DNA from 2 places in the Treponema sp. OMZ 788 genome. Region 1 is predicted to be linked to the other one. Evidence: riboswitches for the same ligand, from Rfam matches in the RefSeq annotation. Region 1 holds a riboswitch; the other holds the start of a gene.

What was found. Region 1 has a riboswitch for cobalamin ahead of E4O00_RS01760 (Glu/Leu/Phe/Val family dehydrogenase). Riboswitches for the same ligand answer to the same signal wherever they lie in the genome.
Region 2: linked by a shared signal. The riboswitch ahead of E4O00_RS03330 (DUF4198 domain-containing protein) and the one ahead of E4O00_RS01760 (Glu/Leu/Phe/Val family dehydrogenase) in region 1 are both predicted to bind cobalamin.

The regions. Positions count from the first base shown of each region.
Region 1 covers NZ_CP051199.1:385,479-396,792, forward strand. Annotated here, with positions in the region: partial or broken gene E4O00_RS01745 (tetratricopeptide repeat protein) at 1-1,514, opposite strand, end outside; gene E4O00_RS01750 (hypothetical protein) at 1,570-3,519, shown strand; gene E4O00_RS01755 (MGH1-like glycoside hydrolase domain-containing protein) at 3,637-5,070, shown strand; gene E4O00_RS01760 (Glu/Leu/Phe/Val family dehydrogenase) at 5,067-6,308, opposite strand; cobalamin riboswitch at 6,622-6,810, opposite strand; gene E4O00_RS01765 (formate/nitrite transporter family protein) at 6,920-7,756, shown strand; gene E4O00_RS01770 (NAD(P)-dependent oxidoreductase) at 7,781-8,659, shown strand; gene E4O00_RS01775 (orotate phosphoribosyltransferase) at 8,671-9,375, shown strand; gene E4O00_RS01780 (flagellin N-terminal helical domain-containing protein) at 9,476-10,336, opposite strand; gene flgF (flagellar basal-body rod protein FlgF) at 10,606-11,314, shown strand, end outside.
Region 2 covers NZ_CP051199.1:709,752-721,065, forward strand. Annotated here, with positions in the region: gene E4O00_RS03310 (FeoA family protein) at 1-147, shown strand, start outside; gene feoB (ferrous iron transport protein B) at 151-2,985, shown strand; gene E4O00_RS03320 (hypothetical protein) at 3,020-3,559, shown strand; gene E4O00_RS03325 (DUF4198 domain-containing protein) at 3,569-4,579, shown strand; cobalamin riboswitch at 4,643-4,855, shown strand; gene E4O00_RS03330 (DUF4198 domain-containing protein) at 5,138-5,956, shown strand; gene E4O00_RS03335 (hypothetical protein) at 5,968-6,150, shown strand; gene E4O00_RS03340 (ZinT/AdcA family metal-binding protein) at 6,231-7,442, shown strand; gene E4O00_RS03345 (ZinT/AdcA family metal-binding protein) at 7,528-8,751, shown strand; gene E4O00_RS03350 (hypothetical protein) at 8,834-9,172, shown strand; gene sufU (Fe-S cluster assembly sulfur transfer protein SufU) at 9,210-9,653, opposite strand; gene E4O00_RS03360 (SufS family cysteine desulfurase) at 9,680-10,882, opposite strand; gene E4O00_RS03365 (ISAs1 family transposase) at 11,008-11,314, shown strand, end outside.

The sequences.
Region 1 (11,314 bases):
TGCTTAAATTAAATTCATCCATGGCTTTTTTTTGCAAAACGGTATTCAAAAAAAGCCGGATTTTCTATTGAAGTTACCTGAACATAGCATTTTTCGGCCAGAGTATATTTTTTGGTCAGATTATAAAATTCTCCAAGATAAAAAAACATTCTTCCTTTTTTTATCTTGTCTGTTTCGGCCGTTGCCCTGTTTATGAGTTCACTGTCGCCTGCAAAATCTATAAAAAGGCGGCATAAAAAGTATTCGTTTTCTTTTTCTGTACGGTTAATTGTTTTTAGATAGTTTTGCATAAATTTTTTGGCATCCAATTTTTTATTTTGCCTATAAAGACTTATTGCGTATAATATTGCATATTGATAAGATGCCGGAGACTTGTTTAAGGCTTTTAAAAATGCCGTACCTGCGTTGAGCCAATCGCCTTTTTCCCAAAATAAGATACCGGCTCCTTCCAATGCAAAATAATAGGGCGGATAGAGATTGCATACTTTTATGTAATCATCCAGAGCTTCTTCCTTGTAGCCTAGATCATCGTTTATGCCTGCCCTGTAAATATAGGCTATGTATGAATCTGGAGTAAGCTCTATAACCTTGCTGTAAGCTTTTTTTGCTTCCTCTTTTCGGCCTATTGTAAGATTGTAAGAACCGATATCGTTCCAATGACTTGGATTGTTCGGTTCAAGTTCGGCAGCCTTATTTATATCCTGCAGGGCCTGATACATTCTGTTTGTTTCTGATTTTATGCGTGCAAGTTCTGCAAGGGCTATGCTGTTATTCGGTTCAAGTTCCAAGGCTGCGGTTAAATTTGATTCTGCCTGATCGAGTTTTCCGTCAAGGTAGTTTATACGGCCGAGGCCTATGAGGGCTTCGGTGCACTTAGGATCTACCTTATAGGCTTGTATAAATTTTCTTCTGGCATCACTATATCTTTTGCCTGAATATAAGTCCAAGCCCTGTTCGGTTAACGCCCGTGAATCTTTGGGATTGATGGCCAAAATTTTTTCCAAGTATTGATTTTTCTTTTTAAGATTGTTTTCGGATTGGGCCATCATAACTTGTGCATAAAGAATGTCTGTATTATTCGGATAGGTCTTAGAAAGTTCGGCTGCAAAAGTTTCGGCTTCTTGATTTTTTCTCATCGAAATGAGGATGGAAAGTTTTAGATATTGTATCTTAAAATCCTTGGTCAGTTCAGGATCCGATTCATCTATCAATTTTAAAATACCGTCAAAGTCTTTATTATTTGAAAGAGCTGTAAGTTTATCATTAAATTCTTCTCGGGAATTTTTGTTTTCTTTTTTTGCCGATTTTTTAGGTTGAATTTTTTTAGGCTCCGCTGCGGAAGGCTTTATTACTATCGGCTTGATTGTTTTAGTTTCAGCCTTTTTAGGTTCATTCTTTTTTTCTTCTTCGACTATGGGCGGTTTGGCAGCCTCTTGGGTTGTCTTACACGAAAAAACGACGGCTGCAGCAATCAAAAAACTAAAACACACAAAAATTCGCTTGGTTATTTTCATAATAACTCCTTATAAGTATTGCAATTATTCCTTAGTTTATATAAACTATAACATTATGAAACACAAATCAAGTAGGATAATTTCACTAACTATATTGTATATACTAATTATTTTCGGCATATTTGTTATTCAGTTTACCATAGGGAAGACTTTTTATTATACAATAGGAGCTATGACCGTTTCGGGAAGGGATGAGGTTGATGAAAACGGCAAAAGAATTCCTCTTTTACCCCTGCATATAGTTTCAAACGGTTTGGACTTTTATATTACGGATCAAACTCCGATTCTTGCAAAGACAACCGGCAATGAAGATCTCACCCTCAAAGTTTTAGACTACAAAAAAACCGATAATTCTTTTAGTGTTATTTGTTCTAATGATGTTTTAATAGATTTTACTTCATACCTTTCGGAAACAATTGATTCCGTGAAGATTTCCGTTTCTATGCCGTCAGTAATAGAAACAGTCTATTTTCCCTGGAAACTGACTCAATCGGCCCGCTTGGAGAGGCAGGATGAGCAAATATTTTTACGATACGGAAAAGACAGGTTTGTTTTTAGGGGCGGCTACGGTTTTGGAAATTCCGATGATTCAACCGAGTTTCCTCATCTTATTCTTTCAAGTTCAAAGAAAACCGCCTTTTATGAAACCTATGTTCAATCTGAAAGTCTTGATTTTGATGCCATTCAACGCATTCCGATTGCAAGCGAAGAAGAATATAATAAAACCAAGCAATTATTTAGAGAAAATGCGTTGGAGCATTTTTCGAGTGTAATTTCGGCAAAAAATTATAATGAAGAACTTTTGACCGCATATATAGCCGAAAAAGCATATAGGGGCGAGTATGCAAAGGCTCTTGCTTCGGCATCGGCCTCGCTTTTGCCTAAGGAAAAGCGCACCTATATATCGAGTACATTTTATGATAACCTTGTTCAAAACGATAAAATGCTTGCTGCAAATTACAGAAAAAAGCTATCAGGTATTGAATCAGGAATAACCAAGGGAGAACTTGCGGTTTTTGATATGGAAGCCCTTATTCCATTTTTGATAAATAACTCAAGGGCTGCTTTAATTCCTGCCTTGGAAAAACTGGCTGCTAACTCAAAGCAAGAGGCCTTAAATTCTTTTTTTGCCGTAGGTTTATTGGAAGCTGCAATGGATTTTGCTCTTTATTTTCCTAATAAACAGAATATTTTTATGGAAAATTCCGAAAAATGCGAAACTGTTTTAAAAGAATCTTTAATTTCGATCGATGAAGGAATTTATATATCTGCCGATAAAAAGGCTATCGATACGGAAAAAACTCTGCAAGCCGCATCAGTTTTAATCCGTTACGGAAGCTCCTATCCCGATAAGGTAGCATGGAAGGCTGTCGGACAAGCCCTGTATTCTTCAATATTTTCACTTGGCGGAGGCTCTCCCGCTTTACCGTCTTCTTTTGATATTCAAGGAGACAAGGCAAAAAAATTAGGGCTTATGGCTAACGATGCTCTTATTCTTTATGCAGAAAAACTGTATCCGGCTGCTATTCGGGATAATCCTTATTATCCCCATGCAGAATCTTTGGCATTAAAGTCCGAACCCGGTATTTGGGCTTGGACATCGGCTCAAGAAATAAATGTGCTTAAAAATGATGCAAAAATATTCAGCTTTAGAATTTCGTCTAAGACCGGCAATACTCATTACCTGATTATAAGAGGAATCAGACCCTTTTACAGGATACAAATTCATGGTCTCGATTTTAGAACAGATCCCAGATTTGAAATTTATAATTCTTCCGGCTATGTTTATGATGAAAGAACCCGTACTCTTTTGTTAAAAATGAAGCATAAAAAAGATGATGAGGATATAGTGCTCTTCTTAGGCCGTCCGCCTGAACCGGCTCCTGCTTCCCCTGCTGTTCAAGAGGGTACTGCCGGAGAAAATAGGGCTGCAAGCGGCAATCCTGCTGAAAATTCGGGTTCGGCAGAAGCAAAAACTGATTCATCCAATACGGATAACGAATAAAATCTTATTCTTTTTGCCGGTTTAAAACTTTTTTTATAAATATTGATAAAAAACTATCCTTTTTTGCTAAAATGTGGTATAATATATACTGTCTTGCAAAAAAATTAAGGAGTTAAGGTGAATAAAAGAGATTTTCCGCGTGTTCATTTTTACGATCAAGATTTCGTGGACATTTATGATAGAACATGGGCTTTGGTTCATGATTTTTGGCATTCAGCAGGCGACGGTAAACAGGGTACCGAGGGTTTTTTTATCTATCCGGAGGCAGAAGGCAATTTTTTAAATCAATATGAAACTATATTTTCTTCTTTTTTCTTTGTTTATTCTAATAAAAATTATACGCCGAATTCTGCTCTTGATTTTTTTTATGATCGGCAGGAAGAAAACGGAGCTATACGCAATAGATATGATTTTGATTCAAAGGAACCGGTTTTAAAAAGGGACAATCCCGAAGGTCTTGGAATGCCCTTATTTGCATGGGCCGAGTACAATATTTATCATAAAACAGGAAACAAAAAGCGTGTAAAAGATATTATGCCTGTTTTGATCAAGTACATGAACTGGATCGACAAAATGTTTAAGTCGCATAACGGCTTGTACAAAAGTCCTCTTGAAACAGTCAATATGCCTAATACTCCGCGAAAAGAGGCCGTTTTTTTAACGGATTTTAACTCGGCTCTTGCCGTAAACGCCCTTTATATGTCTGCCTTGGGCGATATCCTTAACGACAAGGAAATAGATTTTCAGTATAAAAGGATGTATTTTACCATAAAAACCAGAATCAATTCCATGATGTGGAATGATGAAGACGGTTTTTATTATGATCTTGATGCTGAAGGCAATCAGATAAAGAAAAAGACCCTTGCCGGTTTTTGGCCCATGCTTGCCGAAATTCCCAATGAGGATAAGGCCGCTCATTTGGTGGAACACCTATCCAACCCTAAAACCTTCGGTGTGGACCATCCATTTCCAAGTCTTGCTGCCGATGAGCCTGAATATGATGAAAACGGAAACGGTGCCTGCGGCAGCGTCTTCCCAATTTTGAACTTTGTTGTAGTAAAGGGCTTGGAAAAGTATAACCGCTGGGAGATAGCACGAGAATGTGTTATAAGGCACCTTTACTATGTGCTTGAAACCCTTTCTCCTGCAGGAAATTCCAAAAAACAAGGCTTTTTATGGGAGGCTTATTCTCCTGTAAAGGAAGGCCCCGCCCAATGGAAGGGAAAACCTGCTTTTCCGCGTAAGCAGTATCTGGTCAGCGTCGGTCTTTCTACAATCAGCCTGATGATCGAAAATGTTATCGGCCTTTCGATAAGTCTTCCGCGTAAGACTGTAAACTGGACTGTACCTAATCTTGAAGTCATGGGTATAGAAAATTTAAGCCTTAAACGGAACCTGATCACCATTCTTTCATCCAAAAGTCAGAGGGGATGGGAAATCCATATGGAAAGCGAAAAGCTCTATTACTTTACCATAAATATCTTAAACGAAAAGAAAAAGACTCTTCCGATTCCGTCAGGCAAATGTTCAATGCTGATAGATAAGCTTTAAATTATATTCAAGGCCTTTTGAGTTTCTACAAGCTCTTTTAAGGCCTTAATATAGGCTGCCTTTCTCATGCTCACGTTATAAGTTTCTTTTACATCCCATACCAGTCTAAAGGCTTCAATCATTTTATTTTCAAGGCGGTTGTTTACTTCTTCTTCGGTCCAATAAAGGCCTTGAAGGTTTTGTACCCATTCAAAATATGAGACGATTACACCTCCCGAATTGGCAAGGACATCAGGCACGCAGATAATGTTATTTTTTTCTAGAATTCTATCGGCTTCAGTAGTTACAGGGCCGTTTGCGGCTTCGACTATTATCGATGCTTTAATATTGGCTGCATTTTTTTCGGTAATTTGATTCTCTAAGGCCGATGGGATTAAAATATCGGTTTTTAGCTCCAATAATTCTTGATTGGTTATTCTTTTAAAATCTCCTTCAAAAGAATCGAGTTTTTTTCCCGTCTTTTTGTGTTTAAGAATTTGAGGAATGTCTAAGCCTTTTTCACTGTATATGCCTCCGCTTGCATCGCTTACAGCTATTATTTTTGCTCCGTTCTTATAAAAAAGATCTGCTGCTGTTCCGCCTACATTTCCAAGACCTTGAATGGCTATGCTTTGATCTTTTAAGCTCTTATTAAGTTTTTTTAAAATTTCTCTTGTTGCAAAAAGCACTCCGCGGCCTGTGGCTTCTACTCTTCCCTTAGAGCCTCCGAGTGGAAGCGGTTTTCCCGTAACTACTGCGGGACTGAATTCTCCGGCATAAGTACTGTAGGTATCCGCTATCCATGCCATTACCCTTGCATTTGTTCCGACATCCGGGGCCGGAATATCCGTCTTGGGCCCTATAAAAGATGCAATACGCCTTGTGTAACCCCTTGTCAGCTTTTCAAGCTCAGTTTCGGAAAGATGAGAAGGTGTTACGCAGATTCCGCCTTTTCCTCCTCCGTATGGAATATCGACAACAGCACATTTAAATGTCATCCACGCGGCAAGGGAGCGAACCTCATCGATATTTACATCTTGATGGAATCTGATGCCTCCCTTTGCAGGACCTCGCAATGTAGAATGCTGAACCCTGTATCCCTTAAAAACCTTGATTTTTCCGTTATCCATTTTTACCGGTATAGAAATATGCATTTCTCGCTCAGGGCTTAAAAGGGATATGTAATCATTTTCTGCAAGATTAGCCGTATGTGCGGCTTCCTTGACCGTGCTTAAAAGTTTTTCGTATGTACTTGCCATAAATTTCCTCTAATTTAAAACAGTTTATGAGGAATTATACATTAAAATGTTTTCTTGTGAAAGTTATTAACAGGGGAAATTTAAATTTTTAACTTAAAAAAAGAAAAACGATTTCGGTCCGCAAGGGATATCCGGTATCCTCAAAATGTACATCCAAGGGTATCAATCAGATGTACTCAAGGCTAAAACGAAGAAAACTTGACAAAATCTTCAAAAGCCCAAGGAGCAATAGAGGACATAAATATGATTAACACGATAAATTTTGCTGCAGCTCATGAGTCCAAGCAGAGTACAGCATGGGTAAAACTTACATCTTACCCTTACAGTCTTTGGCAGGTCTTACGGCTCGGAGGTCATCATTGATTTTCGCCTTCCCGGAATAAACCAGTGGCATACTTGAAAAACAACTCTCTCACTTACGTCAGCCGGACTGCTCAGGACTTTCACCTGATTCCCTTTTCACCCCTTAGCTAAAAGGGGCACCAAGACCGAAACCGTTATTTAAACTAATTGTATACTTTTATAAAAAATATGTCAAGATACCAAAATCGATATTGTCAATTGAAAAATACTATATTCTATGATATAATCGATTCGTTGGAGGTGAGTGTATGTCTGAAAAAATGTATTGTGATCCGGCCGAGATCTTGGAAGTTACGGTGCAAAAGGGTATTGCAAAGGCTTCGACTCCTGTGTGGAAGCTGCTTTTATTAGGTTTTTTGGCTGGAGCGTTTATAGCCTTTGCTTCGGAAGGCTCTAATATGGCCGCCTTCGGGCTCTTTGCCAAGCCTGAAACTTACGGGCTTGGAAAATTTGTTGCAGGCCTTATCTTTCCTGTAGGGCTTATGCTTGTCCTCCTTGCAGGGGCCGAGCTCTTTACGGGAAACAACTTGATAATTGCAGGCGTTTTAGAAAAAAAGGTAAAAGTTTCTGCAATGCTGAAAAACTGGCTTGCAGTTTATATTGGGAATTTTATCGGTTCCGTTTTTCTTGCTTTTTTAATCGTAAAAAGCGGACAGCTTTCAAGCGGCGGAAACCTTTTGGGCGGGATGACGGTAAAAATCGCTTACGGGAAGGTTTCGCTTTCTTTTGTACAGGCTGTTTTTTTAGGCATTATGTGTAACTGGCTTGTTTGTCTTGCCGTTTGGCTTTGTTACGGGGCTAAGGATATGACAGGAAAGCTGCTTGCCGCTTTTTTTCCGATTTGGCTTTTTATAACTTCGGGCTTTGAGCACAGTGTTGCAAACATGTACTATATCCCCGCAGGCATTTTAGCGAAAAGCGTTCCGGCCTATGCAGCTGCCTCCGGTCTTTCTGCCGAGGCTCTTGCAAATATAAATTGGGCTGCCTTTTTTGTAAACAATTTGATTCCCGTTACTCTCGGTAACATAATAGGCGGAGCCTTTTTTGTCGGAACTTTTTATTGGATTTGCTATAAGAAAAAATAATTTTTATAAATTAAGGAATTTAATATGAAAGTAGAAAATTGTGATGTAGGCTTTATAGGCCTGGGTGTTATGGGAAAAAGCATGGCCGAAAGATTAAGGGCTGCCGGTGCCAAGATGCACGTTTTTACGCGCACAAAAAAATCTGCCGAAGAGATTCTTTCAAAGGGTGCACGTTGGTATGATGACCCTGCAAGTCTTGCACCCAACTGTAAAATCATCTTTACCATTGTCGGCTATCCGCAAGATGTTGAACAAACATATTTCGGAGAAAAGGGTTTATTAAAAACTGCAAAGCCCGGAACAATCTTTGTAGATATGACGACTTCAAGTCCGATCTTGGCAAAAAAGATTTACGATGAGGCAAAGAAAAAAGAATGTTTTTCGGTTGATGCTCCCGTTTCGGGCGGAGACATAGGGGCTAAAAACGGAACCCTTTCGATTATGGCCGGAGGAGATGAATCTGCCTTTAAAGAGCTTGAACCATTTTTTGCCTGCATGGGAAAAACTTGGGCCTTGCAGGGAGGGGCAGGAGCAGGGCAGCATACCAAGATGGCGAACCAAATAGCTGTAGCTGCAAACCTTTTCGGTACGGTCGAAGCCGTCTGCTATGCGGAGGCCGCGGGTCTTGATCCACAAAAAATGCTTTCCGCCATCGGAGGCGGAGCTGCGGGAAGTTGGCAGATTTTAAACAACGGGCCTAAGATGCTTCAAAAGGACTTTGCTCCCGGCTTTTACATTAAACACTTTTTAAAGGATTTAAACATAACCTTAAATGTTGCAAAAGAACTAAAATTGCATATTCCGGTTTTGGAACTTGCACAAAATTTCTTTAACAAGATGAATGAAGAAGGCTATGCCGAAAAAGGGACGCAGGCCATCTACGAATACTATAAAACCATTTAAAGGAAAATTTTATGCACAAAGATGAACAAAAAATCAAAGAGGTTCAAAAAAAATACGGACCCATTCTTGCTAAATCAGCTTTTGAGCTTGGTGCCTTAAAGCTGTCCCCCAATGCCCCCTTTACTTGGGCATCAGGCTACCGTATGCCCATTTATAACGACAACCGCCGCTTTTTGGCCAAGCCGGAAATGCGCCGTGCTATAGCCGAGGCCTTTGCGGAACTTTTAAAGGCAGTTGACTTCGATCCCGAATGGCTTGCAGGAACTGCCACTGCCGGCATCCCTCATTCCGTAAGCTTAGGCGACCTCCTGCAAAAAAGCGTTTCCTATGTGCGCTCAGGCGGAAAGGATCACGGCTTAAAAAATCAAATCGAGGGCTTGGGTGCCGATCCCGATTATAAAGGTGCTGGAGTTCTTGTTGTTGAAGATTTAATTTCGACAGGGGGAAGCTCCATAAAAGCCGTTGAGGCCGTGCGTAATGCAAACGGAAAGGTGCCCTTTTGTTTTGCTATTTTTTCTTACGGATTGACAGAAGCCGAAAAAGCCTTTGAAGAGCTGAATCCTCCGTGTATTCCGGTTACTATTTTAAACTACGATATTATGCTGGATGAGGCCGTAAAGCAAAATTATATAAGCGGAGAAAATAAAAAGAGCTTGGCCGAGTGGAGGCTTGATCCCTTCGCTTGGGGAGAAAAACACGGCTTTCCCAAAGTTTAAAAAATATTTTTATTATCTTAACACCAAATTCAAATAAGGACGGATAAATAAAAAAAAGCGGTTCTTGTTAGAACCGCTTTTCCGTCAAACTGTTTACAGCTTACCTTAACAGTGTCATGACACTCTGAGTTGCCTGATTTGCCTGTGCAAGCATTGCTGTACCGGACTGTGTGAGAATCTGGTTTTTGGTATAGTCTACCATCTCCTTAGCCATGTCTACATCACGGATTCGTGATTCGGAGGCTTGGAGGTTTTCTGCTGCGATATTGATACCTACAACAGTGAGCTCGAGTCTGTTCTGGTATGCACCAAGGTCAGCTCTTTGCTTGTTGATCTTCTTGATAGCTTCATCAAGGGTACCGATAGCACGGTTAGCTGTTTCGGGGGTTTCGATGCTCATAATCGATTCATCCCCGACATTGCGAACGCCGAGAGCCTTAGCTGTCATTGTTCCAATGTAAGCTCTTGTTCTCTGATCCATGTTGGCACCGATATGGAACCACATAGAAGCAGTTACGGTATTTTCTCCGGTCTCTTGAGCAAATCTTCCGGTAAGCATATTCATACCATTGAACTGTGCGTGGCTTGCAATTCGGTCGATTTCAGCGATAAGCTGAGATACTTCAACCTGAACATACAATCTGTCTTCTGCCGAGTAAATACCGTTGGAAGACTGAACGCTGAGCTCGCGGATTCTCTGGATAACATCTGTAGTTTCCTGAAGGAAGGCTTCCGCAACTTGAATAAAAGAAATGCCGTTCTGTGCGTTGGCACTTGCTTGGTTCAAACCGCGAATCTGGCTTCTCATTTTTTCTGATACTGCCAAACCGGATGCATCATCGCCCGCTCGGTTAATACGTAAACCTGAAGAAAGTTTTTCTATGTTTTTTTGGTTCATTACATGGGTGTGACCCAATGTTCTTTGTGAAAACATAGCGCTCATGTTGTGATTAATGATCATATTCCTACTCCTTTGGTGATTTTCGGCAATTATTAATTCCCGCGGCATCCCTGCCGATATGTCATTTCTGGATCCTCTGTCGTTCCGCAGAAGACGGAAGCACATTAAAATTTAAGCTGTGCTTAGTTCATTTATCGGAGAACTAAAAAAAGACTTAAGAAAAAAGTTGAAAATTTTATAAAGGAATTTTACATTATTTTTTTCTAAAAGAAAATCTTAGTATGCCGAAAATCATATAGTAAAAGGTATGATAAACAAGAGGTGGTTATATGGTAAGAGGTTGGTATACTGCGGCGAGCGGAATGCTTGCACAGCAGCGTCAGCTGGATGTTATTTCAAACAATTTGGCTAACTTGGACACGACTAGTTTTAAAAGGGATGTTTCCGTTCAAAAGTCTTTTCCCGAATTACTTTTAAGAAGATTGAACGATGACGGAGTTATAAAAAATCCCTTCGGCTCATCAGACATAGCTCCTATTATAGGAAAACTGGGGCTAGGCGTTGAAACTAACGAGATTTTTACCGAGTTTGAACAAGGCTCTTTAAAACAGACAAGCTCGCCCGCCGACTTGGCATTGGAAGGGCGGGGCTTTTTTGCTATTGAAACACCTTACGGCGAAAAATATACCCGCAACGGAAATTTCATGGTCGGAGTTGAAGGCTATCTTATGACCAAGGAAGGCTATCCTGTTATGGGAGAAAACGGCCGCCTCTTTTTACAGGACATGGAATATAAGATTAATCAAGACGGACAAATCTATGTTCGCCCCATCACCCAACCAGAAAGCGATTCCGTTTATTTGGACCGCTTAAAAATTGTTGAATTTGAAAACGACAGATATTTGAGTAAAAACGGCTCAAGCTTTTACTTGGATACACCTCTTTCCGGTAAGGCCATTGCTGCCGAGGGCCCGTCCCGTCCGGTTGTAATTCAGGGCTTTATAGAGGCATCAAATGTAAATGTAGTAAACGAAATGG
Region 2 (11,314 bases), 320 kb from region 1:
CTTATAAGTTTAGGGTTTACTCCCGGAGCTGAAGTTTCGGTTGTAAGAAAAGCCCCCCTTTTAGATCCTTTTGATATTTCAATCTGCGGTTCGCTTGTAGCAGTCCGTAAGGACGAAGCTAAAAAAATCATTGTAAAAGAAGTTTAGAATATGAAAAAAGAAAAAATAAATATTGCTTTTGCCGGTCAGCCTAACTCCGGCAAGTCAACCCTATTTAACATGATGACGGGAGCTCATCAGCATGTTGCAAACTATCCGGGCATCACAGTAGAGAAAAAAACGGGAGAGTATTTTGCCCTTGATCAGTCGGTTTTTATTACCGACTTGCCGGGTACTTACAGCCTTACTTCTTATTCGCCTGAAGAAAGAGTAACCCGCAATTTTATTCTGCGTGAAAAACCTGAGCTTTTAGTAAACATTGCCGATGCCTCAAATTTGGAAAGACATCTTTATCTTACATTTCAGCTTTTGGAGATGAATTGCCCCATTGTTATGTATTTAAACAAGATGGATTCTGCAAAAAATTCAGGTCTTCAAATTGATGTAGACAAGGTGTCATCCCTGTTAGGGATTCCTATAATCGCGGGTTCAGCCAAGAAAAAAGAAAAAGTAAACGAATTAAAAGAACTTATTTCGAGAACGGCTGAAAGCTCTGAACCTCAAAAACCCTTTATGCTTACCTATGGTAAGGACATGGAATCCTATTTGGAAAAGATTGTAGAAAAATTAAGGGCTTCTGCAAAGGATGATCTTTTCTCGATTCCTCTAAGATGGCTTGCAATCAAGCTTTGTGAAAAGGATGCAGCGGTTATCGAGGAGGAGGGTAAAAATTTTACAAACTTTGATTCCGTTTTAAATTTTATAAAGGAAATTGAAGCGGAGCACAAGGAAAAGCATAAGCATAGTTTTGAAATAGAAATAGCCCTTGCACGCTCGGCTGCTGCAAAAAAAATTGTTGAAGCTGCGGTTTCAAAAAAAGAGCTTGAACAAAAAGCCGTCGAGACCTTAAACATTAAAAGAAAGGTTTCCGAGGCTGTTGCCGCCATTATTCTTTGTTTTGTAACTTATGAGATTTTGGATTCGCTTTTTTTGCTTTTGCCGATTCAGATATTTGCAAACAACATTCTCCGCTTGGTCCTTAGCATAACCGGAGCTCTTGCCTTTACCGGAGGTGCCGCTATTATCTATACCAAAGGCGGCTCAGGCAGTATAAACTCGACCGACAGAATCGATAAGGTGCTTTGTCACAAGGTTTACGGTCTTTTGATCTTGGTCGAGCTAGTTTTGGTCTTTTATTGGATAACCGTAGTTTTGGGTTATAAGATGACCGATAAGGTTTTCCCGATATTTAAATTTGTACGCACGATAGTGTCTCAGCTTATTTATCCTGACGGCCTTATAAACGAAGGTCCTTTGAGAGGCCTATTTTTAAGCGGAATAATTGACGGTGCAATAATGATTCTAAACTATGTGCCCATCTTTTTCTGCTTGTTTGCCTTAATAGCCTTTTTGGAAGATGTCGGATACATGGCCCGTCTTGCCTTTATCATGGACAGGGTTTTACGCAAGTTCGGTTTACACGGACAGTCAACCCTTCCTATGATTTTGTCTGGCGTTATAATGGGGGGCTGTGTTGTTCCCGGTGTTATGTCCACAAGAACAATCCGTGACGATAAGTCCCGCTTGGTAACTATCCTAATCTTGCCTCTGCTTAACTGTATGGCAAAGATTCCCTTTTATGTTTTAATTACGGGAATATTTTTTACAAGCTATCAATGGATAGTGCTGGGCGGAATTTCATTCTTTACTTTGATTGTGGCCTTGATTGTTGCAAAATATTTCAGCCTCTATGTTGTTCACGGCAGGCCCGAACCCTTTGTTTTGGAGCTTCCGGCTTATAATATGCCGACTTTAAGAGGCGTTTTAATCCGCACCTTTGAACGCTTATGGAGTTTTATAAAAAAAGTTGCGACTACAGTAGTAGCCGTTTCGGTTATAATCTGGGCGGGTGTAAACTTTCCCTCTTTGAACACGGAAAAAACCGCTCAATACGAAGCAAAAAAAGAAGCCTATATTCAGGACTTTGCAGGAAAACTAAATAATTCATATTCCCAATATTTTGCTTCCGAAAAAGGTTTTATAGAATTCCAGCGTTTAAACGAAAAGCTTTATCTATATGATGCCTTAAATTGGTTCGGCGGAGCTAAGGGGACGGAAAGAAATGTAAACAGGCTTTTTTTACAAAATCCCGAATTTACAAAAATAGCCTTAAAGGGAAAAATCGAACTCGGCAGCAATATAGGTGCTTTTAAAAACTACCTTGATATGTATTCTGCTGCAAAAAAAGATTTTGATAAGGCTTATGATGGTGCTCAAGAATTTCAAAAGCCTATTTTAAAGGCTTCCTTTTATGCTTATTGGCAAAAGCTCAATCCTTACTTTTTTGCCCTTGTCAGAACCGGAAAGATAAAAATTTCAGGCACAACCGTAATCGATTCTGAGGCCGCTGCCGCAGCAAAGGCTATACGCCCTGCAAGTGCCGATTTAAAACTTATATCTGTACAGCTGCGAAAAGAAACCTTGGAAAATTCTATTTTGGGTTATCTTGGAAAGGCTATGGAACCAGTCACAAAATATGCAGGTTTTGACTGGAAGGTAAACATTGCTATTTTAGGTTCTTTCGCTGCAAAAGAAGCCCTTGTTTCTACCTTGGGTACTATTTACAGTGTCGAGTCTGCAAGCGAGGATTCGGGCAAGGTTTTGGAAGCCCGCATTCAGGATAAGGAAACGGGGTTGACCCCCTTAGACGGTCTTACCATTATGATTTTGATTGCTCTCTTCCCGCCCTGTATTGCTACCGTTATGGCAACAAAGACCGAGACTCAAAGTGTAGGCTGGACCTTGTTCAGTGTTCTATATCCTGTAGTGCTAAGCTCTCTGGTTGCCGTCCTTGTATTCCAGTTGGGAAGATTGTTCGGTTTTTGATTTTTAAATTATAAATTTTAGAGGAGTTATATAAATGAAAAAAATAAGCATTGTATTTATTTTGATGATGTGTTCTATCCTGCTTTTTGCACATTCGCCCCTATTGACTGTTGAGGATAACGGCGACGGAACTATCTATGTTCAAGGCGGATTTTCAAACGGAGCTACTGCTGCCGGAGTTAAACTTTATCTTACCGATAAAGCTACAGGTCAAAAAATCTGGGAAGGAGAATTCCCCGATGTAGGCGAACTCAATCTGCCTATTCCGAGTGTTCCGTATACTGTAACATTTGATGCAGGTCCCGGTCATATTATTGTAAAGGAAGGACCTGAGCCTGCAGGCGGTTTCGGCAGTCAGGCTGCTGATGCATCGGCAAGCGGAAACGAAGCTCCTGCAGAGGCTGCTCCGGCACAAAAACCTGTTGCTGCTGCCGGTTCCGTAGGATGGGTTCCCATGGATACCGTTTCGGCAATGCCCGCTGTCGGTCCCTCTTTTACGGCAATTTTAGCCCTTGTGCTTGCCGTGATAAATTCGGTACTAATTGTCTTCCTGTTTAAAAAACAAAAAAGGTAGGTGTAAAAAGTGAAAAAGTTATTCTTTTCCGTATTGCTATGCTGTACGGCTTTGAGCCTTTTTGCTCACTTTCAGATTATTTATACTCCGTCTTCCATAATAGAAGATTCAAATAATAAGGTTGATTTTATAATTTCTTTTACCCACCCATTTGAGTCTGGGCTTACAATGGATATAGGTAAGAATGAAGCCGGAGAAGTCAAGGGTTTAAAAGAATTTTATTCCGTTCATAAAGAAGCCAAGACCGATTTAATGTCCTTTTTAAAAAAAGGAGAATTTGAATCCTTAGAAAACAAGGCCTTTGCATATACATTTGAGTTTAATAAGGATACAGGCTTTAAGGGAGGAGGAGACTGGGGCTTGGTTGCCGTTCCTCATCCTTATTTTGAAGCGGCAGATGACGGATATATTCAGCAGATAACAAAGGTATTTATTAATAAGGCCGGACTTTCAACCGATTGGCAGTCGAGGATTGCCGAAGGTTATCCCGAGATACTGCCTTTGGTAAAGCCTTATGAAATCTGGGAGGGAGGCGTTATTCGTGCCCTTGTTCTGGACTCCGAAGGAAATCCCGTGCCCTATGCTCAGGTTGAATTTGAAAATATGAACTATGATGTTGATATGGCAAACAAGAAATTTACCGGAGAACCCAAGCTGCAAAAATCCGGTGCTGGTATGATAATGGCCGATAATACAGGCGTTTTCGAATTTATTCCTCCCTGTCCCGGATATTGGGGCTTTGCCGCCCTCGGTGTAGGTAAGGAAAAGGAATTCTCCGGCAAGGAACTTTCTCAGGATGCCGTTATCTGGTTTGAGGTTAGTAAGATTGAAGATGCTTCAGAAGAGGCTGTTATGCCTGTTGCCCAAGCTCCTGCTGCTGAAGCCGCAAAACCTGAAAAAGCCGGTCCTAAGGATGGCTTTTCTCCTGCTGCCTTGATTATCGTAATTTTACTCTTTGTGGTTATGTTTGCATGGCCTCCTATATTTAAAAAGATTTCGGATAAGGCCGAAAACAAGTAGATAATAAAAGCCGAGCCTCTTTGGGGGCTTGGCTTTTTTTTTAAAATGTTTATAATCATTCTCGAGGTTATAGTCAAATAAGGTTCTTAAATAATTTTAAGATTAAAAGGGAAACAGGTGAAAAACCTGCACAGCCCCCGCTACTGTAATTGAGTTTGTTTATCATAATGCTTGTAATTTATTTATATGGTTAGAAGCATGAGCCACTGTTAATATGGGAAGGCGATAAACTTTAAATCATAAGTCAGGAGACCTGCCTATTTGTGTTACGAATCCTTCGGAGGGAAGGAAAATCGGAAAACTAATTATTATATAGCTCTATCCATGTTTTTCGTTTTTTCTTTATTTATTCTCCGTGTATTTTTAATTAAGAGTTTCCTATAAATTTTTATTGGAGGGCTTGCTTTTTTTTAAGAAATAATATAGATTGTCAGCGATAATTTACATTTAAATTCGAAAAAAGATTTATCCGTGAGTTTTAAGGGGTGCCTTTTTACTCTATCTTTTTTTGAACTTAGATAATGAGTCTTTAGACTAGAATATGTATAGGAGTTTTATATGAAAAAAATTACAGGAATAGTTTTACTTTTATTCTTTGTAGCTATGGCTTCATTTGCTCACTTTCAAATGATTTATACCCCGACTTCAATCGTTGAAGGCAACTCTGTTGATTTTAAGATTGTTTTTACCCATCCTGCCGAATCCGGCCATACAATGGACATCGGTAAAAACGAAGCCGGTGAAATTAAAGGTTTTGAAAAATTCTTTTCTATTCATAAAGAAAAGATGCAGGACCTTATGCCTTCACTAAAGAAAACACAGTTTACAACTTCCGAAAATACAGCTTCGGCTTATGATCTTACCTTGAATAAAGATAACGGTTTTAGAGGAGGCGGAGACTGGGCTCTTATCGCTGTTCCCCATCCTTACTATGAAGGTGCCGAGGATGCATATATCCAGCAGATTACCAAGGTGTTTATAAATAAGGCCGGTCTTGATACTGATTGGAGTGCAAGATGTGCTGAAGGTTACCCCGAAATTATGCCCTTGGTAAAGCCCTATGATGTTTGGGTAGGAGGCATTTTTAGAGGAGTTGTTGTAGATTCAAAAGGTAAGCCCGTTCCCAATGCTGAAATTGAAGTTGAATATATTAACTTTGATGTAGATATGAAGGCAAGCAAATTCGGCGATAAAGCTAAAACCGAGGCTGCTGCAACTATTATTCTTGCAGATAAAAACGGTGTTTTCTCCTTTGTTCCACATAAGGCCGGTTATTGGGGCTTTGCTGCTTTAGGAGCAGGAAGAGCCAAGAAATTTGCCGGTAAAGAACTTTCTCAGGATGCCGTACTCTGGATTGAGGCAATGCCTGTAAAATAAGGAATGTCCTTATGACATTAGGAATGGTCTTGACTATTTCCATAGTTGCAGGTGTTGTTGTCTTACTCATCCGTAAATATTACAGGATATTTAAGGGTAAGGCTTCAGCCTGCAGCTGCGGAGAAAAAAACATCAATCCTAAGAGCGGCTGCGGTTGCGGATGCTGCGGCTGCTCTGCGGAAGAAAAAAAGTAGACTAACTTGCTTTAATTCTGAGTTCTCTTGAATTAAATGTTAGACATATTTAACTTATTAACTTAAAGGAGTTTTATTTTATGGTTAATAAAAGAATCGGTGCAAAGATTGCACTTATTTTGGTTACATTTGCAGTTATATTTACTGCATGTAAGTCTATGCCTGCTGTAGTGGAAGTAAGTCCCGATAAATTGGTAGCAGGACAAGAACTTGCAGCTTGGAAAGGTAAATGGGTTTCTACTTATACGGTAATGAATGATGCGTCATTGAATGCAGCCTATAAGAAGACTGCTGAAGGAATGCCTTATTATACTGAAGGCGGTTTGAAGGCTGCCGTCAAAGATATGTATGGAAGTTCTGTAACCGCTATGAAATTTAACGGTACCAATAAGGTTACTCTTACAATGCAGAAGAAAGACGGTAGTGAATCCAATGTAGTATGTGAATACAAATACATGGGTACGAAGGCTGTTCCCGGTTATGAGGGTTCACTTTGGTATACGTTTGAAGCGGTAAACCCAGGAAAAGAATTGCAGGCTGTAAAAAATATGATTATTATGCCTCCTCATCAACACGGAGATGGTCCTGTTCATTGGCATGTTCGTTTCGGCTACTACGGTTTTGATTGGCTTATAAACGGAGAAAAATCATGGCCTACCTTTGTTCCGGCCTCAACAAAAAAGAACGATATGTTAAAGGGTGCAGAATCTTCAATTGAAACTATGCCTAAATGGACGGATGCAGCTCCCTTTAAGTCTTATGCAGAACACGGAAGGTGGATCAATAGTCTCCTTGTTTTTGAAAATTCAAGCAAAGAGGTTATGGATGTCTATGCTAAGCTCATCAAAGAGTTTGAAGGAAAAAATCCTAAGGGCGGAGACTTTACCAGAGCAGAAATTATTGCAGAATTGCAAAAAAGCGATGACAGTTTAAAAGATTTTACTCATCTTGAGTTTAATATAAAAGACGGAAAAAATGAGCTTATAGTTTTTAAAGGTTCGAAAGAAATCTTCAGATCAAACTATGTAAGAGTTGCGCCCGGCAAGGCAAAGGCTTATATGACAATGAAAGCCGAAAAGAAAGATGCCGGAATGTTCTCTCTTATATCCTTTGTAGTTGTTCATGGTGCTCCTAATTATCACTTCCATTTGTGGTACGGAGCAACCGAAGAGGATATTGCTGCTCAGAGAGGTACCCCTACCTGTTACAAGGTAGATGTTCCTGCCGATATCCGAGCTAGCGGTATTGAAAGATCCGCAAAAAGAACTCTTTCAGCATTAACCGGAAAATAGTTCTGTTATTAAAAATGAAATTGCTGCCGATTGTTTAAATATAAATCGGCAGCATTTAGTCATAATTTTATTTTAAGGAGATGTTATGTCTAATAAAAAAATCGGTGCAAAAATTGCACTTATTTTGATTGCTGTTGCGGTAGCATTTACTGCATGTAAGTCCATGCCTGAAGCCGCTAAGTCGGCTAAGGCTGAAGTTGAAAAACTTATTCCCGGAATGGAATTGGCTGCCTGGAAAGGTGAATGGGTTTCGGTGGATGTTGTAAAAAACGATCCTTCTTTGAAAGAATTATACAAAGAAGCTGCATCAAAGAATTCAAATTATACCCAAGAGGGTATCAAAGATGCTATTGAAGGAAGAAGAAAGACGCCTTTTGCAAGGGTAAAATTTGACGGGACTAATAAGATAAGTTTTACCGTTATTGATGCAGACGGAAAACAAAAAGAGATCGTTGCCGAATATAAATATCTAGGCAAGGTTCCTATGCCCGGTTATGAAGGTTCTTTTTGGGAAACATTTGAGGCTGTAAAAAATGTACGCGGACTTAATATGGCCAAGTATATGATCTGTACTCATCCTCATAGCCATGACGGAGGACAGGTTCACTGGCATGTAAGATTCGGCGGAACGAATATTGATACCCTTGTAAAAAAAGCCGATCCTTCTTATTGGCCTACCTATGTTGCAGGTTCGACAAGCAATGAAAAACTTTTGGAAAATTTTAAAAAATCGATAGAATCAAGTGCTGCCAAACTTCCTGCACCCTTTGCCGTTTATGCTAAAGAAGGAAAATGGATGAACAGCTCCTTAATTTACGATAATACAAGTGCTGAAGTTAATGCTGCTTACGACAAAATCATCAAAGAATTTGCCGGAAAAAATCCTAAGGGCGGAGACTTTACAAAGGCCGAAATCATTTCCGAAATGAAAAAAGCATACGGAACAACAGAGCTTTATACTCACATCGAATTTGTTACCGAGAACGGAAAGAACGAATTTGTCATGTATAAGGACGGAAAAGAAATTTACAGGGCAGCTTATAAGAGAGTTGCCGAAAATGCTGCAAAACCCGGCTTCTTGGCCGTATCTACGGATAAAAAAGATGCCGGAATGTTTAAGACAATTTCTTTTACAAACCCCGGCGGAAGTCCATCTCATTTCCACTTCTGGTATGGTATGACAGATGCTGATTTTGCAAAGATTAAAGGAAAACCGACTTGCATACCTGCAAATTCATCAAACGAAATGATTGCAAAGCGCGTTGAAGGTTCTTGCCGCAAAATTTTAAGCGGACTCATACAAAAATAAATGGATATTCCTCTAAGGTCTGATTGGCTTTAGAGGAACTTATTTGATATTATAATAAAAAATTTTAATAGGAGAAGGAAAGATGAAAAAAAGAACAGCTATTTTTGTTTGTTTTTTAGTATTGGGAGCAGCTCTTTTGTTTGCTCATGCCCCGATGTTGCTTTGCTATGACAATGGTGACGGAACCTTTATCTGTGAAGGCGGTTTTTCTGACGGCTCACCCGCTGCAGGTACCGAAATACGCATTGAAAACCCCAAGGAAAAGGATCCCAAAAAAAAGGTTATTCTTAAGACCAAGCTTGATAAAAACAATGAGGTTATCATTAAATATGCCGACATCAAGGTAAAAGACTTTGTGATTATCTTTGATGCAGGCCCCGGCCATATTGTAAAAGTAAAATCAAGCGATATCGAAAAATAAGCCTTGGTTTTGCTGTTTATTAAAAAGGGACTTTGTTTTACACTGTCCCTTTTTTTTCGTTTAAAAGAACATCGGCTGAGTGCCAGCTTAAAGTTGCACATTTTATGCGGGCAGGCATTTGGGCAAAGTATTCCAAGATTTGAGCATCTTCCAGTTCTTCCTTTTCTTCTTCAGAAACTTCTTTCCCGTTCATCATCTTAAAAAATATTTCTACCTTGCGTTTGCCTTCTTCGGCTTTTTTTCCTTTTATAAGTTCGATGAGCATATTTGTAGAAGCCGTAGAAATTGCACAGCCCCTTCCCAAAAAAGAAGCTTCTTCAATGATTCCGTCTTTTTCCCTGATGAGGAGGGTAAGGTCATCGCCGCATGAGGGGTTATGACCTCTTTCTATCTTTACGCCTTCGCCCGAAAGTTCCCGGCAGTTTTCTTTTTTTCTGGAATATTCTAAAATCATTTCCTGATAAATTGTATCTATATCCATTTATGTTTCCTTATCAATATTCTTTTTTAATCCTTTAAAAAAACGCTTTTTACTTTTTTTAATGCCGTTATCATAACGTCTATGTCTTCTTTTGTGTTAAAAATAGAAAAACTTGCACGGCAGCAGGAGTTTATGTTTAAGTGCGCCATGAGGGGCTGAGTACAATGATGACCGCTTCTTACCATGACTCCGTACTCGTTTAAGATATAGGAAGTGTCGTGCGAGTGTACATCTTTTACGTTAAAAGCGATTATGCCTGCCCGCTCCGGAGCATCGGTTCCGTAGGTTTCAACAAAGTCAAGTTTTTTTAATTCCGAAAGAGCGTAATCGTCCAATTCTTTTACGGTTTTTTCTATATTGGAATAGCTGATTTTTTCGATATATTCTATTGCGTGTTTAAGAGAAACTATGGCAGAAGTGTCATGGGTACCGCCCTCGTATTTATAAGGGGCTTCCTTAAACTCGCTTGATTCTTCCGTGACAAAATTGATCATATCTCCCCCGTATAAAAAGGGAGGCATCTTGTCCAAGAGCTCTTTTTTTCCGTAAAGCACTCCGACCCCGAAGTCGGAAAAAATCTTATGGCCCGAAAAAACCAAAAAATCGCAGTCAAGGGCCGATACGTTCTGCCTGTAGTGAGCTATCGATTGGGCTGCATCGACTACAACAACGGCTCCGTTTTCATGGGCGAGTTTTATAACATCTTCTACAGGGTTTATAATTCCGGTTGCATTTACCACGCTTGAAAGGGCAACAACCTTCGTTTTAGCTGAAAGTTTTGCTTTAAAGTCATTCATGTCCAAGGTGCCGTTTTTATTTAGGTAGATAAATTTTAGGTCTGCCCCTGTTTGTTTTGCAACGAACTGCCACGGTACAAGATTTGCGTGATGGTTTGATACAGCCAATAGAATTTCATCTCCGCTTTTAAGCTGCGATAAGCCGTAGCAATAAGCAACTATATTGAGAGCTTCGGTAGAATTTTTTGTAAATATAATGCTTTCTATTTTATCTGCCCCGATAAACTCCGCCGTTTTTTTTCTTGTTTCTTCAACCAAAATGGAAGAAGCTATTGCAAGGGAATGAGAGCCCCGCCCCGCATTCCCGTTTGAGTGTAAAAAATATTCTTTAACGCCTTCGATAACCTGTACAGGCCTTTGTGCCGTTGCCGATGAATCCAAATAATGAATGTTAGGATTTTGCATAAGCAAGGGAAAATCGCTTTTATACATCTTTTATGCTCCTTAAAGCCGCATCTAAAGTTCCTGTTATTTTACAAAAAAATCGGCCTTTTGTCCAGCAATGGGGGAAAGCCTACACGGCTTACGCATGAAAAAAAATAGCCGATATTTAAAGTATGAAAACATTAAAAGAATATTTTAGCGAGCTGAACGATAATCGTCAGTCGGGCAAAGTAAAGCACTTAATCAGTGAAATATTGGTAATAGCACTGTGTGCTGTTTGTAGCGGAGTTCAAACTGTATTTGAAATAGGGGAATTTGCCGAAGTAAAAAAGGATTGGCTAAAAAATGAGGTAGGACTCTTGTTAGAAAATGGCGTTCCTTCGCACGACACCATAGGAAGAGTCCTTGCGATGATTAATCCCAAACAATTTCAAAACCTTTTTATCTCGTGGATTGAACAATCCCTTAATATTCCAGCAG